3 regions of the Sphingobium salicis subsp. salicis genome follow, and region 1 is predicted to be linked to each of the others. Evidence: riboswitches for the same ligand, from Rfam matches in the RefSeq annotation. Region 1 holds a riboswitch; each other region holds the start of a gene.
The links. A riboswitch is a leader RNA that binds a small molecule or an ion and turns the genes downstream of it on or off. The one in region 1 is predicted to bind cobalamin.
Positions count from the first base shown of each region.

Region 2: linked by a shared signal. The riboswitch ahead of VHN57_RS22365 (TonB-dependent receptor plug domain-containing protein) and the one ahead of VHN57_RS23735 (cobalamin biosynthesis protein CobG) in region 1 are both predicted to bind cobalamin.
Region 3: linked by a shared signal. The riboswitch ahead of VHN57_RS16630 (TonB-dependent receptor plug domain-containing protein) and the one ahead of VHN57_RS23735 (cobalamin biosynthesis protein CobG) in region 1 are both predicted to bind cobalamin.

Region 1 is NZ_JAYRCS010000001.1:4,911,157-4,917,952, forward strand. It holds gene VHN57_RS23730 (DUF6538 domain-containing protein) at 56-1,150, shown strand; cobalamin riboswitch at 1,499-1,710, shown strand; gene VHN57_RS23735 (cobalamin biosynthesis protein CobG) at 1,991-3,043, shown strand; gene VHN57_RS23740 (precorrin-8X methylmutase) at 3,043-3,672, shown strand; gene cobI (precorrin-2 C(20)-methyltransferase) at 3,669-4,391, shown strand; gene cobJ (precorrin-3B C(17)-methyltransferase) at 4,388-5,170, shown strand; gene VHN57_RS23755 (cobalt-precorrin-6A reductase) at 5,131-5,895, opposite strand; gene cbiE (precorrin-6y C5,15-methyltransferase (decarboxylating) subunit CbiE) at 5,894-6,796, shown strand, end outside.
Region 2 is NZ_JAYRCS010000001.1:4,640,444-4,647,239, forward strand. It holds gene VHN57_RS22350 (S9 family peptidase) at 1-1,828, shown strand, start outside; gene VHN57_RS22355 (acyl-CoA thioesterase) at 1,828-2,226, shown strand; gene VHN57_RS22360 (ABC transporter substrate-binding protein) at 2,239-3,099, opposite strand; cobalamin riboswitch at 3,166-3,358, shown strand; gene VHN57_RS22365 (TonB-dependent receptor plug domain-containing protein) at 3,496-5,451, shown strand; gene VHN57_RS22370 (DUF1636 domain-containing protein) at 5,451-5,858, shown strand; gene cobT (nicotinate-nucleotide--dimethylbenzimidazole phosphoribosyltransferase) at 5,855-6,796, shown strand, end outside.
Region 3 is NZ_JAYRCS010000001.1:3,467,942-3,474,737, forward strand. It holds gene VHN57_RS16625 (peptidase) at 1-130, opposite strand, end outside; gene VHN57_RS16630 (TonB-dependent receptor plug domain-containing protein) at 133-2,121, opposite strand; cobalamin riboswitch at 2,312-2,556, opposite strand; gene VHN57_RS16635 (copper resistance protein B) at 2,619-3,479, opposite strand; gene VHN57_RS16640 (copper resistance system multicopper oxidase) at 3,476-5,215, opposite strand; gene VHN57_RS16645 (RNA polymerase sigma factor) at 5,222-5,797, opposite strand; gene VHN57_RS16650 (periplasmic heavy metal sensor) at 5,794-6,228, opposite strand; gene VHN57_RS16655 (hypothetical protein) at 6,231-6,533, opposite strand; gene VHN57_RS16660 (copper resistance protein CopC) at 6,633-6,796, shown strand, end outside.

The DNA.
Region 1 (6,796 bases):
ATCCACAGCTGCCGAGCGTTCAACCGCTATACAACGGCGCTACAGAATGAGATCGATGACATATCTCCGGGCGACCGCAGATGGTGGTTTCGAGGTCCGCATGGCCGTCCCGAAAACGCTTCAGTCGATCATCGGAAAATCCAATCTCACTCGACGACTGGGACGAGTGTCTCGATCAGAGGCTAATCGTCGGGCAGCTTCGGTGATCGTCAGGTTTCAGTCTCGGATCGAGGCTGCGCGTGAGGGGCGGCTTGACGAAGATGATGCGCCACCGTCGAAGCCGGTAATGATCTCTCAGGCGCGTCTGATCGATCCAGCGCCAGCACCCAAAAAGGTGCCATTCGAGGCGATCATCAACGGCTATCTGCGCGAACGGAAACCTGCTGCTTCGACGATCAAGCGCTGGAGGCCTGTATTCGCTCATTTCAAGAGATGGGTCGGCCATGATGATGCGGCGAAGGTGTCGGCGGATGATATCGTTCGTTGGAAGGAAGAGCTACTTCGATCTGGCATCTCCGGCCGCAGCGTGCGGGAGGTCTATCTCGCTGGCCTCAAGGTTGTGTTTGGGTGGGCTACGGAAAACCGGAAGATATCAACGAACCCCGTGACCGGCATTTCGGTGCGGGTGGCGAAGCCCGCACGTTTGCGTGAGCGAGGATTCACGGACGTTGAGGCAAGAACGATCCTGCGGGCAGCACTCGGCGGAGATCATGGGGGTGTCTCTGAAGCTCACCGGCGTGCGCGACGTTGGGTTCCGTTCCTATACGCTTATACAGGGGCGCGCGTGGGCGAAATTGCGCAGCTTCGAGGGTGTGACTTCATACAACGCGAGGGGGGGCTTATTCACATCACGCCAGAGGCGGGATCGACAAAGTCAGGATCGGCGGGATTGGTGCCGTTGCATGCCGATCTGATCGGCCAAGGTGTGGTGGAAATGGCGCGTGCCCATGGAGATGGACCGGTTTTTTATAATCGCTCGCTTGGAAGAGGAGGTTGTGCCGCAAATCCGTATCACAAGAAAGTTGGAGAACGGCTGGCGAGATGGGTGCGTGATCTTGGTGTTGATGATCCACATCTTCAGCCCAATCACGCTTGGAGTCATCTGTTCAAGACCTTGGCTCGACGTGCTGGTATCGATCTAGAAATTTGAGATGTTATTCAATGGCATGCGCCTCGATCGATTGGCGAGAAATATGGTTATTGGCCAATTGATGTTCTTGCGCAAGCGATTGAGAAAATGCCAAGATTTGGCATCCATTAGGCTTGATTGTATGGTCTATGACAAGCGATGTAGAGGAAGCGTCGAAATTTAAGATCGATCTGGAAAAAATTTCGAGAATTAAACGAATATTGGCGTACGGGCTTTCTATTCGGCGCTCTACTCGTCCTGAGCCGGGGCGGATATGCGTCCGGGCGGTCCTGCCGGTCCATATTCCGCGTCTTGGCTAAGCCTGATGTTTCGATTAGGGCATCATCGATGCGCCGGTTCATGTTGGTGCATTGCATAACTGACGCCGGTGTTCCGCAAGGAACTTAATCGGGAATGCGGTGCGGGGGCCTGGCCCCTTATTCCGTGGCTGTCCCTGCAACTGTAAGCGGATAGCGCGATGCACGAGCCCATGAGGGCAGCCACTGGACAGAGCGTCCGGGAAGGCGTGCATCCCGCAACGACCCGCGAGCCAGGAGACCTGCCGGCGTTTCGGTCGCTCTTGTCCTGACCCAGGGATTGGTCATGGCACGGTCTCTCTTCCGTCTGGGCGGCGAAGCGTGTGGCTGGGGCTGCACGGCCGCGTGGTGTCGGGCGCCTGTCGCGCCTGCCTGCCGCCTCGCGCCGACCGGCGATGCCGGCAAGCCCCGCCTGGTTGCGTCCCGGCGCGCGGAGGATGTGCCTGTGAGCCAGACCGGCGCGGGCAGGGATAGGGCGACCGCGAACCATGCGGGGGCCCACGGGCCGGCCGTTCGGGGCTGGTGTCCCGATGCCTGGCGCCCGATGGCGGCGGGCGACGGGCTGATCGTGCGCGTGAAGCCGCGCCTCGGCCGTCTTTCGGCCGACGATATGGCCGGGCTGGGCGAAGCGGCGATCGCCCATGGCAATGGCCTGATCGACATGACCCGGCGCGCGAACCTCCAGATCCGCGGTGTGCGCGACGAAAGCTGGCGCCCCTTGCTCGACCGGCTGCTCGACCTGGGCCTGGTGGACGGCGATGCCCGGCGCGAGGGCGCGCGGATGCTGATGATCGCGCCGGACTGGCGCGAAGGCGACGACAGCCATCGCATCGCCAGCCAGCTGCTCGATCGCCTGAACGAACTGCCGGATTTGCCGGGCAAGATGGGCTTCGTCATCGATGCCGGCGCCGCGCCGCTCATGTCCGGCGAAGCGGGGGATTTTCGCATCGAGCGGGCGCGCGATGGCGGCCTGATCTTACGTGCGGAGGGGCGGGCACAAGGCGTGCCGGTGGATAGCGGCGGCGAAGTGGATGCGCTGCTCGCGCTCGCCCGATGGTTCGTGGAGAGCGACGGCGCGCGCGCGGGGCGCATGGCCCGGCATGATGCGCCCCTGCCGGATTGGGCAACGGGCACGGCAGAGGCCGCGTCGCCACGCCCGCGACTGGTCCCCGGCGCATGGGATGGCGGCTTGGCCTATGGCCTTCCCTTCGGCCGGATCGACGCGCGGCATCTTCTCGACGCGCCGGCCATGCGGCTGACCCCATGGCGCATGCTGCTGGCCGAAGGACAACTGCCTGGCCTGTCCGCCGACGCTGCCGACCCGCTGATCCATGTGGAGGCCTGCCCCGGCGCACCTACCTGTCCGCAGGCGAGCGTGGAGACGCGCGACCTCGCCCGCCAGTTGGCCCCCCATGTGGCGGGCCGCCTTCATGTCTCCGGCTGCGCCAAGGGCTGTGCCTGTGCGATGCCGGCCGACATCGTGCTGACGGGGCGGGACGGGCGCTACGACCTTGCCTTCCATGCCCGCGCAGGATCGGCGCCCGTCCGTCCTGACCTCACCGCCACCGACCTTCTTGCCCATTTCGGAGCCTGTTGATGCCCCATGATTATGAGAGGGACGGCGCGGCGATCTATCGCCAGTCCTTCGCCACCATCCGCGCCGAAGCCGACCTCGGGCGCTTTGCTGCCGAGGAGGAGCCGGTCGCCGTGCGCATGATCCATGCCGCAGGCATGGTGGACCTTGCGGCCCATATCCGCTTTTCGCCGAGCTTTGCAGCGGCGGCGCGGCAGGCCCTGGCCGCAGGGGCGCCGGTGCTGTGCGATGCGCGCATGGTGTCGGAAGGGGTCACGCGTGCGCGCCTGCCCGCCGACAATGCCGTGCTCTGCACCCTGCACGACACCGCCGTGCCGGACATGGCGCGGGCGATGGGCAATACCCGGTCCGCCGCCGCGCTGGAACTGTGGCGGCCGCATCTTGCCGGGGCGCTGGTTGCCATCGGCAATGCGCCCACGGCGCTGTTCCACCTGCTCGACATGCTGGAGGATCCGGCCTGTCCGCGCCCCGCGGCGATCATCGGCTGCCCGGTCGGCTTCGTCGGTGCGGCGGAATCCAAGGCGGCACTGTGGGCGGCGCAGCCCGTGCCCTGCTGCGTCGTCGACGGCCGGCTGGGTGGCAGCGCAATCACGGTCGCGGCGATCAATGCGCTGGCGAGCCGCGCGGAATGAGCGGCACCGTCTATGGCGTGGGCCTCGGCCCCGGCGCGCAGGACTTGCTGAGCGTGCGCGCGGACCGGCTGGTGCGGGGGGGACGGCATGTCGCCTATTTCCGCAAGGCCGGTCGGCCGGGGCAGGCGCGCCGCATCGCGCAGGGCATGCTGCGGGACGATGCGATCGAACTGGCGATGGAATATCCGGTGACGACCGAAATTCCGCTCACCGATCCGCGCTACAATGACTGCCTTGCCGCCTTCTATGCCGATTGCACCGGCCGGCTGCTGGCGATCGCGGAGGCGGGCGAGGATGTGGTCGTCTTGTGCGAGGGCGATCCCTTTTTCTACGGCTCCTTCATGCATCTGCACAGCCGGCTGGCGGGTCTGGTCCCGGTTGAAGTGGTCCCCGGAATCATGGGCATGTCGGGTGCCTGGAATGCGACCGGCCTGCCGATCACCTGGGGTGACGATGTGCTGACCGTGGCGATGGCGACGCTGCCGGAAGAGGAACTGGTCCGCCGCATCCGCGATACCGACGCGCTGGTGGTGATGAAGATCGGCCGCCACCTCGCCAAGCTGCGCCGCGCGGTGGCGGCGGCCGGGCGCAGTGATGAAGCATGGCTGGTCGAACATGCCGCCATGCCGGAACAGCGCGTGACCCGGCTGGCCGATGTTGACAGGGTGACGCCCTATTTCTCGATCCTGCTGATCCACGGCCAGGGGCGCCGGCCATGAATTTCGCCGCGGGAGAGGGGGGCTGGATCGCGATCGCGGGGCTCGGGCCGGGGGACGAAGCGCTGGTGACGCCGGAGGTCGACGCCGCGCTGGCTGCCGCGACCGACGTGGTGGGCTATATCCCCTATGTCGCGCGGGTCGCGCCGCGTGCGGGGCTGATGTTGCATCCTTCGGACAATCGGGTGGAACTGGATCGGGCGGCCCATGCGCTGGAGCTGGCGGCGCAGGGGCGGCGGGTCGTCGTCGTCTCCTCGGGCGATCCGGGCGTCTTTGCCATGGCATCCGCCCTGTTCGAGGCGCTGGAGGCCGGACCCGCTCCCTGGCGCGACATCGACATTCGCGTGCTGCCCGGCATCACCGCGATGCTGGCCGCCGCGGCGCGTGCGGGCGCGCCGCTCGGCCATGATTTCTGTGCGATCAACCTGTCGGACAATCTCAAGCCCTGGGCCCTGATCGAAAAGCGGCTGCGGCTGGCGGTGGAGGCGGATTTCGCCATGGCCTTCTACAATCCCCGGTCGGCGTCGCGGCCGGAAGGGTTCGTGCGCACGCTGGCGCTGTTGCGGGAGCTTTGTGGCGACGCGCGCCCGATCCTCTTCGCCCGCGCCGTGACCACCGCGCAGGAGACATTGCATATCGTGCCGCTGGGGCAGGCACGCGCGGACATGGCGGACATGCGCACCATGGTGATCGTCGGGTCGAGCCGGACCCGCATCATCGAGCGGGCGCGCGGGCCGATCCTCTATACGCCGCGCGGCATCCCCGACGAGGCGGCGGGATGAGCGATCCAGTCGAGCACATCCTCGGGCCGGTGGAACTCCTGCCGCTCGGGCAGCGGCGGCCGGTCGATCATCAGCACGCGCAGGCCCAGTGCGCGCGCGGCGTTCAGCTTGGCGGCTGCGCCCGTGCCACCGGCATTCTTGGCGACGATCAGGTCGATGCGATGGTCCCGCAGCAAGCTGGTGTCGTTCGCCACCGTGAACGGGCCGCGATCCACGATCAGGGCATGATCGGGCAGGGGCGGCACTGCGTCCGGCGCATCCACGAAGCGCAGCAGATAATGATGCTGGGGCTGGGCGGCGAAGTCCTCCACATGCATGCGCCCCAGGGCCAGCATGATCCGCTGAGGCGGGCCGTCGAGCGCGGCCACAGCCGCTGCCATGTCCGGCACCGTGGTCCAGCGATCGCCGGCGACCGGCGTCCAGGGCGCACGGGTCAGTGCGGCATGGGCGATCCCCGCCCCATGCGCAGCCGCCACCGCATGGGCGCTCATCGTCGCGGCAAAGGGATGGGTGGCGTCGACCAGATGGGTGATGCCTTCCGCGCGCAGATGCGCGACCAGTCCCGCCACCCCGCCAAAGCCGCCGACCCGCACGGGCAGGGGTTGTGCCCGCGGGCTGGCCGTGCGTCCGGCATAGCTGAAGGTCGCGCGGATGCCGCGCGCCGCCAGCAAGGCCGCCAGCGCGCTTGCCTCCGTCGTGCCGCCCAGCAGCAGGATATTGGGCATGGATGACATGAATTCTCCCCCCTGGTTGACGATCGTCGGCATCGGCGAGGACGGGATGGACGGCCTGTCTGCGGCAAGCCGCGCGGCACTGGCGGCGGCGGACCTGGTCATGGGGCCGGCCCGGCACCTCGCGCTGCTGGGCGGGATTAGCGCGCCGATGGTCGAATGGCCAGTGCCCTTCGCGGACGGGATCGCGCGGCTGCTGGCGCATCGTCGGCGGCCGGTGGTGGTGCTGGCGTCGGGCGACCCCTTCTGGTTCGGCGCGGGCAGCAGCATCGCGCGCCATCTGGAGGCGCATGAATGGTGCGCGCATCCCGCGCCCTCCACCTTCGGGCTGGCGGCGGCGCGGCTGGGCTGGGCGATACAGGATGTCGCGTGCCTCGGCCTGCATGCCGCGCCGCTGGATCGGTTGCGTCCGCACCTCGCGTCGGGCGCGCGGGCGCTGCTGCTGCTGCGCGACGGGGCGGCGGTGGCGGGACTTGGCGCCTGGTTGTCGGCCAGGGGATTTGGCGCGTCGCGCCTGCATGTGCTGGAAAGCCTCGGCGGCCCGCGCGAACGGATCCGGTCGATCGAGGCGGGGGCGACGATACCGGCCGACATCGTTCATCCCGTGGCGGTCGGGCTGGAGGTCGCCGGTGACGGCCCCGTCCTGACCGTCGCCAGCGGTCGTCCCGACGCGCTGTTCGACCATGACGGACAGATCACCAAGGCGCCGGTGCGCGCCCTGACCCTGTCGGCGCTGGCGCCCCGGCCGGGGGACTATCTGTGGGACATTGGTGCGGGGTCGGGATCGATCGCGATCGAATGGCTGCTGGCCCATCCCGCCAATCGCGCCTGCGCGGTGGAGGCCGATCCGGCCCGTGCGGATCGCGCCCGCGCCAATGCCCGTGCGCTGGGCGTG
Region 2 (6,796 bases), 270 kb from region 1:
GGAAGATGACCAGTCGGTTCCGCAGAAGGATGGCGACTATATCTACTGGCGCGCCTTCGAGACCGGGGCGCAATATCGCAAATGGTATCGCAAGCCCGCAGCAGGCGGTGACGACCAGCTGATCCTGGACGAACCGGCGCTGGCGCAGGGCCATGACTATTTTCGTCTCGGCGCCATGTCGGTCAGCCCGGACGGCCGCTATCTGGCCTATGCCATCGACACCAATGGCTCCGAACGGTTCGAGGCGCGGATCAAGGATCTGTTTTCGGGTGAAATCCTGCCCGAAGTCATTCCCGACACATTGTCGTCGCTGGTGTGGACCAGCGATTCAAAGGGGCTGCTCTATGGCCTGGCCAATGAAAATTGGCGGACCGACAATGCGCGGCTGCACTGGCTGGGCCAGGATGTGGCGAGCGACGTCGAGCTGTTCCATGAGGATGATGAGGGCTTCCGCGTCTCGATCGGCCTCACCTCATCGGAAAAATGGATCGTCATCGCGACCGGCGACCATGTCACCAGCGAAGCCTGGCTGATCCCGGCCGACAATCCGACCGCGACGCCGCTGCTCGTCTCCGCGCGCAAGGCCGGCCGCGAATATGATGTCGATGAGCATGAGGGCACGCTCTACATCAAGACCAACGACACCCATCCCAATTTCCGGCTGGTGAAGGCATCGCTCGACGCGCCCGACCAGTGGGACGAAGTGATCGGCGCCGACGCCCATTTCTACCTGACCGACTTCACCCTGTTCAAGACCTTCTACGTCACTGAAGGACGGCAGGACGGGCTCGACCAGATCGAGCTGCGCGATTATGCGACCCATGCGGCAAAGCGCATTCCGTTCCCGGAAGCCAGCTATTCGGCGAGTCTCGACGACAATCCCGAATATGAGGTGACGAAGCTGCGCATCGGCTATGAATCGATGGTCACGCCCGACACCATCTATGATTATCATCTGGCAACGGGTGAGTTGGAGATACTCAAGGTCCAGGAAATTCCCTCGGGCTATGACGCCAGCCGCTACGCCACCGAGAGGCTGATGATCCCGGCGCGCGACGGCACGCAGATTCCGGTGTCGATCGTCTATCCCGCCGACTTCCCCCGCGATGGCAGCGCGCCGCTGCACCTTTATGGCTATGGCGCCTACGGTCTGGCGATGGAGCCGGGCTTTTCGACCAGCCGCCTGTCGCTGCTGGATCGCGGCTTTGCCTTTGCCATCGCCCATATTCGCGGCGGCGACGATATGGGCCAGCAATGGTATCTGGACGGCAAGCTCGACAAGCGCACCAACACCTTCACCGATTTCGTCGATGTCGCGAAGGGGCTGATCGATCTTGGCTATTCGGCCAAGGGCAGGATCAGCATTTCGGGCGGATCGGCCGGCGGCGAGCTGATGGGCGCGGTCATCAACTCCGATCCCGACCTGTGGGGCGCGGTGGTGGCGCATGTGCCGTTCGTCGATGTGCTCAACACCATGCTGGATGAGACGCTGCCACTGACGCCGGGCGAATGGCCCGAATGGGGCAATCCGATCGAGGATGAGGCCGCATTCCGCACCATCCAGTCCTATGATCCCTACACCCATGTCCGCGCGCAACATTATCCGCCGCTGATGGTGACCGCTGGCCTCAACGACCCGCGCGTCACCTATTGGGAGCCGGCGAAGTGGGTGGCGAAGCTGCGCGCCACCAAGACCGACAGCAATATCCTGCTGCTCAAGACCAATATGGGCGCGGGACATGGTGGCAAGTCCGGGCGGTTCGAGAGCCTGCACGAGACCGCCGAGGAATTTGCGTTCATCCTGTGGCAGCTGGGAGTGGAAGGCTGATGGCGTCGAGCTTCACCAAGCAATTCACCGCGCGGCCCGAGGATATCGATGTGCTGGGCCATGTGAACAATGCGGTGTGGGTGCAGTGGATGGAGCAATTGTCGGTCGAACATTGGATGACCGATGCCGACCCGGCCCATGTCGATGCCTATATCTGGGTCGTGACCCGGCATGAGGTCGATTATCGCGGCAACGTGACCGAGGGCGATGTCGTGTCGGGCCGCACCTGGATTCCGGAAGGACCGCGCGGCGCGCGGTTCGACCGGCTGATCGAGTTCACCGGACCGGACGGCAAGGTGAAGGTGTCTGCCAAATCCACCTGGGCGATGATCGACAAGGAAAGCGGCCGGCTGATGCGGGTGCCGGCCGAGGTAGCCGCCAACTTCATCGAGGGCTGAGCCGGCCCAGCTTCAGCGGGCGCTGACGGCCTGGGAGAGGGCGCGTGCCGCCTGTACATAGGCCGGTCCGCCGCACACGGTCCAGGCCTGGGGCAGGCTGATGCGCGCTATGTCGCGTAGCACGGGATGATGGAGCATTTCGGTGCCCTGGTCGGTGACGCGGTCGGTGGCGCTCTCGACGATCAGATAGTCTGGCCGTGCCGCGACCATCTCCTCCAGGCTGACCTGCGCGATCGCCGGCTTGCCCAAGTCGGCGGCCAGGTTGCGCAGGCCCGCCCGCGTCATCAGGCCGTCGACCAGCGTGCCGGTGCCGGTCATGTAGCCGCGCCGCTGATAATAGGCCGCGACTTTGGGCTTCGGCGCGCGGGGCAGGGCGGCAAGCTCCCGGTCCATCCGCGCGATCATCGCTTCGCCGCGGTCGGCATGGCCAGTCGCCTGCGCCACGGTGCGGATCGACGCGATGATATCGGCATAGCTGTCCGCGCTCTTGAGATCGACGGCGGGATAATGCTGGGCCTTGAGGATCGCGATCGCCGGATTGCGCCGTGCCGGCATGCCGATCACCAAGTCTGGATTGGTCGCCAAAATCTGCTCGGCCGATCCGTCGAGGATGGGCAGGCCCTTCGTTACGGCCGCCACCGCCGACATCTGCCGATCGCCGGCATTATGGGTCAGGCCGGCAATCTGGTCGCGATCGGCCAGCGCGACCAGCAATTGGTCGGCGCACAGGTTGAGCGACACGATCCGTTGCGGACGTTTGCTGGCACTGGCAGGCTGGCGCGCGGTAGCCGCCCATAATGTGGCGCCACCGACCAGGGCGATCATCAGGGCGATCATCCCCTTGCCGGGGCCGATGGGCGCAAAAATCCGCATGGCCATCTCCCTTAGCCCGCGCGCTCCGCCAGGCAAGGAAGATTGACGCTCCAGTCGGGCTCGCCTATCGCCCGGACTGCGACAGGTTCCCCGGCAGCGGGGATGAAAAGGGAATGGGGTTCAAGACCCCGGCTGCCCCTGCAACTGTGAGCGGCGAGCTTTTGTGCCACATGCCATTGGGACCGCAAGGTTCTGAGAAGGCGGCATGAATCAGCGATGACCCGCGAGCCAGGAGACCTGCCCATCGCGGTCGTCCTTCGCGCGGACAGGGTGTGCCGAGCGGACGGGGGTGAACCCGCGTGGCGACAGGTGGACCGCATAGGTGCGGGGACCATGTCGCGCCCGGCCGGGCACCGATATCGTCCCTGGGATGCGGTCCCTCGTCCGGGGGCTTATGTGTTCAAGTATCTGACTTTCTGTACTTTCCTTCTCTCCACCACCGCTTTCGCCGAAGAGGCGCAGCAGGCGCCGCCGCCCGATGCCGCGGCCGATGCCGGGGCATCCTCTATCCTCGTCACCGCGACCCGCCTCGCCACGCCGGTGGATCAGGTGCCGGCCTCCGTCACCGTGCTCGACAAGGCAGCGATCGACCGGGCCCAGGATCTGGGCGTCACCGAATTGCTGCTGCGCACGCCCGGCGTCAGCATCTCGCGCAATGGCGGCTATGGCACGGCGACGTCGCTGCGCATCCGCGGCGCGGAATCCGACCAGACCGTGGTGGTGATCGACGGGGTGAAGCTCAATGATCCCTCGTCGGCCGGCGGCGGCTATAATTTCGCCAATCTGCTGGTCGGCGATGCCTCGCGGATCGAAGTGCTGCGCGGCCCCCAGTCGACCCTGTGGGGCAGCCAGGCGATCGGCGGCGTCGTCAATGTCGTCACCGCCATGCCCGAAAAGGCGCTGGAGGGGAGTTTCGATGTCGAGGCGGGATCGCGCGACACCGTCAGTGCCCGCGCGGCGCTGGGCGGCAAGACCGGCCCGGTCAGCTGGCGGATCGGCGGCCAGAGTTTCACCACCGAGGGTATTTCCGCGATCAGCCCGGCCTTTGGCGGCAAGGAGAAGGACGGCTATACCAACCGCAGCGTCACCGGCCGGGTCGAGGTTGCGCTGGCGGACGGGATCAGCGCGGACCTGCGCGGCTATTATTCCGATGGCCATGTCGATTTCGACGCGACCAGCGCGGAAAGCCCCGCCTATGGCACCAATCGCGAATTTGTCGGCTATGCCGGCCTTAACGTCGCACTGCTCGACGGCCGCTTCCGCAACCGTTTCGGCTATGGCTATACCGACACCGATCGCGACAATTATGATCCGCGCAACCAGCGCAAGCAGACGTTCGACGCGGCGGGGCGCAACCAGCGGCTGGAATATCAGGGCAGCTTCGCGATCGCCGATGGCTGGACCGCGCTGTTCGGGGTGGAGAATGAGAATAGCCGCTTCCGCAGCGTGTCACCTTCGGCGTCGCTTTCGGTGCCGATTCCCGATCCGGCCCGCGGCAAGGCGGAGATCACCAGCGTCTATGGCCAGCTCAATGCCCAGCCGATTACGGGCCTGACCCTGACCGGCGGGCTGCGCTATGACGATCATAACCGCTATGGCGGTCGGACCCTTTTTTCCGCTGGTGGCGTCTGGGCGCTGCCGACCGGGACGGTGCTGCGCGCCAGCTATGGCGAGGGGTTCAAGGCGCCGACCCTCTATCAGCTCTTTTCCGAATATGGGAATCAGGCGCTCGATCCCGAACGCGCCCATGGCTGGGAAGCGGGCGCGGAGCAGCGTTTCTTTGGCGAGAAACTGCGACTGGGTGCGACCTGGTTTGATCGGACCACGACCGACCAGATCATCTATAATAGCTGTTCCTCCAGTTCGACCGATCCGCTCTGCTTCACGCCCGGCACCACCACCCGCCGTTATGGCTATTATCTCAATGTCGCGCGCGCCAAGGCGCATGGCATAGAGGCGCAGGCAGCGGTCGAGCCGGTCAAGGGGCTGACGATCGACGGCAATTATAGCTGGACCGTGGCGGAGGATCGTTCGGACGGCACCGCGAACGAAGGCAATTGGCTGCCGCGTCGGCCGCGGAACAGCGCCAATGGTTCGATCAGCTATGCCTGGCCCTTCGGCCTCACCACCGGCGCGGCGGTGCGCTGGTCCGGCCACAGCTATGACAATGCGGCCAACACCACCCGGCTGGACGATTATACACTGGTCGACCTGCGCGCCGAATATGCGTTCACCCCGGCGTTGCGCCTGTTCGCCCGCGTCGAGAATCTCTTCGACGAGAACTACATGACGGCCTATCGCTATGGCACGCTCGGCCGCAGCATCTATGCCGGCTTCCGGGGGCGCTTCTGATGCTGCGTCCCGTCGAACCCGGCCCCGCCATCGTCGCCTGCAATACCTGCCGTCATTCGGCCGAAGCGCGGGAGGATGAGGAGGGCGTGCGTGGCGGGGCACGGCTGGCGGAGGCGCTGCGCAGCGTGCAGGCCTCCGACCCGCGCTATGCCACCGTCGCGGTGCAGGACATGCCCTGCCTGTTCGCCTGCCAGGATCATTGCACCGTCCATCTGCGCGCGCCGGGCAAGGTCGGCTATGTCATGGGGCGGTTCACCCCGGATGCCGATGCGGCACGCGCGATCCTCGATTACGCCATTGCCTATGCCGCCAGCGAGCATGGCCGCGTCGCCTTTCGCGAATGGCCCGAAGGCGTGAAGGGCCATTTCATCACCCGTACCCCGCCGGAAGGATTTGTCGTCGAATGAGCTTCGCCTCGATCACCGATTTCGAAAATGCCCTGGCCAACCTGCCGCCGGCCGAGGAACTGGCGAGCGCGGCAGCACGCGCGCGGCAGGCCGAACTGACCAAGCCATTGGGGGCGCTCGGCCGGCTGGAGGATGTCGCGATCTTCATGGCAAGCTGGCAGGGGCGCGCGGTGCCGCGCCTGAAGCGGGCGCGTGCCGCGATCTTTGCCGGCAATCATGGCTTCACCGTCCACGGCGTCAGCGCCTATCCCGCCGCCGTGACCGCGCAGATGGTCGCCAATTTCGCCGCCGGCGGCGCGGCGATCAATGCCCTGGCCGGTGTCGCCGGGCTGGAACTGGCGGTGCGATCGATCGATCTGGACCGGCCAACGGCGGACTTCACCGTCGCGCCCGCCATGACCGACGAGGAGTGCCTGACCGCGCTGTCGATCGGCGCGGCGGCGGCCGAAGAGGATCTGGACCTGCTGGTCGTGGGCGAGATGGGGATCGGTAATTCGACCGCCGCCGCAGCCCTGAGCGCCCGCAGCTTCGGCGGAAAGGTCAGTGACTGGGTTGGTCCCGGTACGGGCGTCGATGGCGAGGGGATTGCGCGCAAGATCGCGACGATCGATCGCGCGCTCGCCTTCCATGCCGATGCGCCGGACAGCGCTTTTGAAACACTGCGCCGGCTGGGCGGGCGCGAACTGGCGGCGATTGCCGGCGCGGTGCTGCGCGCCCGCCAGCTGGGCGTGCCGGTGCTGCTCGACGGTTTCATCAGTTGCGCCGCGATCGCGCCGCTGGTGGCGCAGGTGCCGGCCTTTGCCGACCATTGCCTGGCCGGTCATTGCTCGGCCGAGCCGGGCCACGGCCTGCTGCTGGAGCGGATGGGCCTTGAACCGCTGCTGCGCCTCGACATGCGATTGGGCGAAGGCAGCGGCGCGGCGGTGGCGGCCAATATC
Region 3 (6,796 bases), 1.4 Mb from region 1:
GCTGCGCGGCCGGTGTCAGGCGCGGATAGTCGACATAGAGCATCACGAAGCCGGACAGGCACCACAGCGTCATGACGGCGCCGATGAGGATGCCCAGCCAGCGATGCAGCAGCAGGACCGGCCGCATCATGGTCAGAAGCTCAGGCCATAGCTGACCCGCAGCGTGCGCGGCACGCCCCGGTAGAAATAGAGGAAGCGGCTGTTGCTGCCGTCCAATACTCCTGCATCGCTGACCGCCGAGCGATAGCCGGTGGAGGCGTAATCGCGGTCGAACAGATTTTCGACATTGATGCCGAACCGGTTGCGCCGCGCCTGATCCAGCCACAGATGCGCGCCCGCATCGACCACAGCATAATTGCCATAGTTCATCCGGCCAAAGCCCGATGCGGTCGACCAGACATCGCCCACCCAATTGGCCGACAGATTGGCGCCGAAGCGGCTGGCTTCCGGCGCATAGACGATCGCGGCGCGGCCATATTGTTCCGGATTGCGATCGCGCTGCACCGAACTGCCCTGATTGCGGACGCGCGACCAGGTGTAGCTGGCCGACAGGCCCCAGCCACCGGTCAAATTCGCGTTCAGCTCCAGTTCGGCGCCCCTGGCCCGCACCTTGTCGCTGACGTTGATATAGGTGCCTTCCGGAAAGGCCGGATCATCATAGGTGGTGTCGATCAGGTCGGTGATGCGCCGGTTGAACCAGGTCGCCTTCCAGCGGATCGCCCCGCCGGCGAGCGCACCGCCCAGCGCGGCGTTGAGGTTCAGGCTTTCCTCCGGCTTCAGGTTCGGGTTGCCGACTTCGCAACAGGGATCATTGCCATAAAGCTGCGAGGCGTCGGGCAGCACGAAGGAGGTGCCGCCATTGGCCTCCACGAACAGCGCATCGCTGACATCATAGCGACCCGAGACGTTCCAGATCGTCTTTTCCGATCCCTTCGCCTTGTTGTAGCGCAGGCCGGCCGCGATCCGCGCCTTGCTCGACAATTCGTCGTTGGTGCGCAGCTGGAAGATGCCGGCATGGACCTGTTCATCGGTCGGCGCGATCAGCAGGACGTCGTCGCGGCCGTTGAAGCTCTGGAAATCATAGCCGATCAGCGTGTCGATGCCGCGCAGCATGTTGAGCTGCACCACCGCGCTGCCACCATAATCCTGATAGCCCCAGAAGGTGCCGGCAGGGTAGATGACCTGTGGCGGGCCGGCGGGCACGGGATTGCGGATCTGGACATAGGCAGTCTTCCAGTCGTGGAAATAGCCTTTGAGGAAGAATTGCACGCCATCCTCGCCGGTATAGTCGAGCCGCAGGCTGGCCACTTCCTCGTTGCGGTCGTTGCGGCTCTCCTTCGTCCGGGTCGCGCTGATATTGTCGAGATCGGCCTTGGTATGCTGGTAGAGCGCGTTGAGGCGCAGGTCCGGCGCGATATCATATTGATATTTGATGCCCGCCGACCAGAGATCATAGCCGCGCGCGCGATCGGTCGCGCTGGGCTGCATCACGTCATAGGGGCGATAGCCGTCCGACTGGCTGCGATTGGCCCAGACGACGAAGCGATGCTGGCCGATCGCGCCGCGAACATAGCCATCCAGGCTGGTGCCGGCGAAGCTGTCGAGGCTGGCATTGACCTGGCCGCCCAGATCGTCGCTGAAATCGCGGGTGACGACATTGATGACACCGGCCGCCGCCTGGGTGCCATAGAACAGGCTTTCGCCGCCTTTCAGCACCTCGATCCGCTCGATCATGCTGGCGGCCATGGTGTCATTGGGCGACGTGCCGCCATAGAGGCGGTTGTTCAGGCGAATGCCGTCCATCGTCCACAGCACATCCTTGGTGCGCGAACCCTGAAGCGCGATGTCGACATAGCTGAACGGCCCGGACTGCGACCGGATGAACAGGCCCGGCACCGCTTCGAGCGCGCGGGCGGTATCGATCGCGGCAGCATCGCGGATCTGCGTGTCGGTGACGATCTCGATGGCATGGCCATAGCGCGACAGCTGCTGCGGCAGCGTCTCTTCCAGGCTGGTGCCGGTGACGACGATGCTGTCGCCTTCCCCTTCATCGGCGAAAGCCGGCGATGCGATGGCAAGCGAAAGGGCCAGAGCGGCCCGCGAAACGATATTGGACTTCATATATTCCCCCATCCGGCGCCGCGTTCGACGGGCGGGGGCAACCTTCACGAGCGGCACGCGCGCGAACGTCCGACACACGCGCCGGCCGGGCGCCCAAGGGCAACCGACGCGCGTCGTCGCAGCGGCCCCAGCCGCTCGTTCGTCGCTCAGACGGAAGTTACCGTGCCGCGGCCATCCCCTGGACCAAGGCAAGAGCGACCAGACGCCGGCAGGTCTCCTGGCTCACGGGTCATCGCTTGATGCACGGCCTTCCCAGGCCTCGCAGGATTTAGCGTCCGGCCCAGTGGCTGGCGGATCGGTCATTCTGCCGTCCGCACATGTACATCGCGCTCACCGCTTACAGTTGCAGGGACAGCTGCGGATTTGGACGGTCACCCGTCCGCACCGCATTCCCTATTAAGCCCCTTTCGGGACACCGGCGCGATCATGATCCCATGCCGTGCGGCGCGGGATCGGCGGGATCGATAATCGAATATCGGGCGGCCTGCAAGCGCCTCTCAGAACCAGGCGCGCAGGCCGATCACCAGGCTGGTAGCCGACGGCTTGTCGCCGGCGGCACGGGCATAATCCGCCGTATCGCCCAGCTTGCGTTCCCAGTTCACGCCGACATAGGGGGCGAATTCGCGGGCAATTTCGTAGCGCAGCCGCAGCCCCAGCTCGATATCGGACGGGCCGGCGCCGATCCCCAGTTCGGGCACGTCCTGCGCCGCCAGATTGAACTCGGCGGCAGGCTGCAGGATCAGCCGCTGGGTGAGGCGCTGGTCATAGCTCGCCTCCAGCCGCAAATGGGCGTCGCCCCTGGTCGACAGGAAGGCTTCGGCCCCGACCTCGAACCAGTAGGGCGCCAGGCCATCGATGCCGATCACCGCATAGCTGCGGTCCGGCCCTTCGCCGAAATCCTGCCGCACGCCCGCCTGCAGGTTGAACCAGGGGTCGATCGCCCGGCTGTAGAGCGCCTGCAGTTCGGCCCGTTCGAGCGATCCTCCGACCGTCCCCTCGCCTTCGCTCTTGACCGCGAAGCGGTTGATGTCGCCGCCGATCCAGCCTTCGCCTTCCCAGGCATAGCCATCCGCGCCCTTGCCGGCGCGATGTTCCAGCCGATCGAGCATCCATTGCGAATAGGTCATGCCGCCCCCTTCCGCGATCATCGCCGCGCGGGCGCGGGCCATGGCAGCGGGGTCATAGAGCGCGTCGGCGGCATGATCGGTCGGCACCGGCGGGGCCGTGCCCTGTGGGATCGCAGCATCGGTGGTGGGCATACTGTGGCCCATCGCGCCATGGTCCATCTGGCTATGGTCCATGGTCTGGGCCTGCACCGGCGCAGCGGCGGCGAGCAGCAGGAGCGCGATCAGCTTCATGCCGCGTCCTCCCCATGGCGCACCGTCACGACCCGCATCATCCCGGCATGCATGTGCATCAGCATATGGCAGTGGAAGGCCCAGTCGCCCAGCGCATCGGCGGTGAAGTCGAAACTGACCTTGCCGCCCGGCAGCACATTCACCGTATGCTTGCGCGGATTATGCGCCGCCTCGCCGGTCACCAGTTCGAAGAAATGGCCGTGCAGATGGATGGGATGGGGCATCATCGTGTCGTTGATGAGCGTCACACGCACCCGTTCCATATGACGGAAGGCGATCGGCTCCGCCCCCTCCGACAGCTTCACCCCATCGAACGACCACATATATCGTTCCATGTTCGCGGTCAGGTGGATGTCGAGCGATCGGGTCGGGGTGCGCAGGTCCGTGTTCGGCGTCAGCGACCGCAGATCGGCATAGGTCAGCACCCGATGGTCGACATGCTCCAGCCCCGTCGGCCGGTCGGCGGTGCGATCGGCCGGCATCGGCGACAGGGTGGCGACACCCGGCCCCATTTTCACGCTGGGCGCGACCGACTTGTCGCGCATCTTCATGCTGTGGCCGGACATGCTTTCATTGGCCGGCTGGCTGAGGTCGATCACGCCGCCATGGCCCATATCCATGCCGCCCATGTCCATGCCCATATCCTTCATGCCCAGCAGCGGCCGGGCGCGCCGATCGGGCACCGGCGCGACCATGCCGATCTGCGGCGCCAGCGTGGCGCGGACCAGGCCGGACCGGTCGATCGCCTCGGCAATCAGGGCATAGGGCTTCGCCTCGCCGGGCTGGACGATCACGTCATAGGTTTCGGCAATGCCGATCTGGAACTCGTCGGTCTCGACCGGCTGGACATCCTGCCCGTCGCACTGGACCATAGTCATCGGCAGGCCGGGCAGGCGGATATTGAAATTGGTCATTGCCGACGCGTTGATGATGCGCAGCCGGACCCGCTCGCCCGGCGCGAACAGGCCGGTCCAGTTTTCGGCTGTGCCCATGCCGTTCACCAGATAACTGTAGGTGGCGCCGGTGACGTCGGAAATATCGGTCGGGTCCATGCGCATCGCGCCCCAGTCGATCCGGTCCTTGAGGCCCTGATCCTTCCCCGCCAGCAACCCCGCCAGCGTCTGGCGCTGCATGTTATAATAACCGCCCATCTGCTTGAGCCGTTGCAGCAACCTGTGCGGATGAACCGGGCTCCAGTCGGCGAGCAGGATCACATGTTCCCGGTCATAGGCCACCGGATCGGCGCCGGCGGGATCGATGATGATCGGGCCATAAAGGCCCATCGCCTCCTGCATGCCGGAATGGCTGTGATACCAGTAGGTGCCGGCCTGCCGCACCGGGAAGCGATAAGTGAAGGTTTCGCCCGGCGCGATACCGGGGAAGCTGATGCCCGGCACGCCATCCATCTGGAAGGGCAGGATCAGCCCGTGCCAGTGGATCGAACTATCCTCTTTCAGCCGGTTGGTGACGGCGATGTTGACACTCTGCCCCTCGCGCAGGCGGATGAGCGGCGCGGGCGTTCCGCCATTGACGCTGATCGCATGGGCCGATCGGCCGCCGGTCGCAAAATGCCCGTCGCCGATGCCGAGCGCGATCGTCTCGCCCGACAGCGCGCCCTGGGCCGCGCCATGCGTGCCGGTGGCAGCCCAGCCGGGCAAGGCCTGCGCCAGTGCAAGCGCGGCGCCCCCCCGGATCAGGCTGCGGCGGTCGAGAGGGAGGGAGGGCAGATCGATCATGCCCCTCTATACGCGCGCCGCGTCGCTTTCCCTCAACATCTCCTGCAATTGCTTGCGGGCGCGATAGAGGCGGGTTTCCACCGCCTTTTCGGTGACGCCCAATATCTGCGCGACCTCGGCCTGGGTCATGCCCTCGATCCCGCGCAGCAAAACCACCTCGCGCAGCGCCACCGGCAGCGCCGCCACTGCCGCCTCGATCCGGGCGACGCCGCCGCGGGACTGGGCCGCCTGCTCGGGATCGGGCGCGGCGTCCGCGACATGGGCGGCATCCTCGATCGGCCGGGCGAAGCTGAAGAAGCGACGGACCGCACGGCGGCGCGCCCAGTCATGGCATTTGTTGATCGTGATCCGCGCGATCCAGCCGCGAAAGGGCCTGCGTCCATCATAGCGGGCGAGCGAGGCAAAGGCGGCGACGAAGCTTTCCTGCACGATGTCCATTGCCGCGTCGGCATCGCCGACATGGCCACGCGCCAGCCGATAGACGGCATCGCGGTGCCGCCGCATCAGCGCGCCATAGGCCGCCTGCCGCCCGGCCAGCGCCTGCGCCGCCAGCGTGGCATCATCGGGATCGTCGGCTATCACCCGGCAGGCTGGGTCAGCGCCTTGACGACGGCGGCGTCGAACAGCGCGGCCTGATCGGGCCGCAGCACACCGCGCATCGCGAAGATGTGCTTCAATGTTTCCTTCTGCAATTCCCCCATCGCCTGGTGCGACCGGTCGACCGCCTGGGCGACGCGCGGGCCGTAGCCATGTTCGGCGGCGATCGCCGCGGCCAGCCGCTGATTGTCGGCGCGCATTTCCGCGTCGAGCGACGCCTTGCGCTGGGCGAAGGCGGCTTCCAGATCGGCGATGCGCTGTTTCTGGCCGGCGTCCAAGGTCAGCCGATCGTGGAGCAGGGCATGAACTTCATTCTCCACCGGCGGCGCGGGCGTGAGCCAGGTGCGCGCAACCAGCACGGCGGCCAGCGCCGCGGCAAAGGCGACCAGCGCCACCAGCCAATAACGTTTGCCCATGCCTATCGCTCCAGCAGGCGCGAGGGCGCATAGTCGGACATGCCGATCAGCAGCGGGCCGGGCGCCGCCTGCGCCGGCTGTGCGGGCACGCTACTGCCGATCCAGCCGATGCCGATCGCCATCACGCCGGCCAGCATCAGGCTGCGCCGAGCGACGCTGCGTTCGCGGCGGCGGTCCAGCCCCTGCATCACCGCCTCCTCCAGCCCGTCGAAGCGCGCCGCCGCCGGCGCGTCGCGCAGCCCGGCCAGCATGTCATCCAGATCGTCCATCGTTCCGTCCTTCATGTCCTGCCTGACGATACGCATCCGGCCGGCCCATCCCTCGCACAAAATAGCGTGAGGGGTGAGGGATGCGACAGGACAATGCGTATTCCCCTGCAAGACGCGCATTTTCCGGAGACATCTATGCCCCGCCTGCCCCTGTTCAAAAAATCCCTGATCGCCGCAGCCTTTGCCCTCACCGCCCTGTCCGGCGCCGCCTTCGCCAGGCCGCAGCTCGTTGCGGCCAGTCCCGCCGCCAATGCCAGCGTTGCCAAGCTGACCCGGCTGACCCTGGGCTTTTCCGAGGC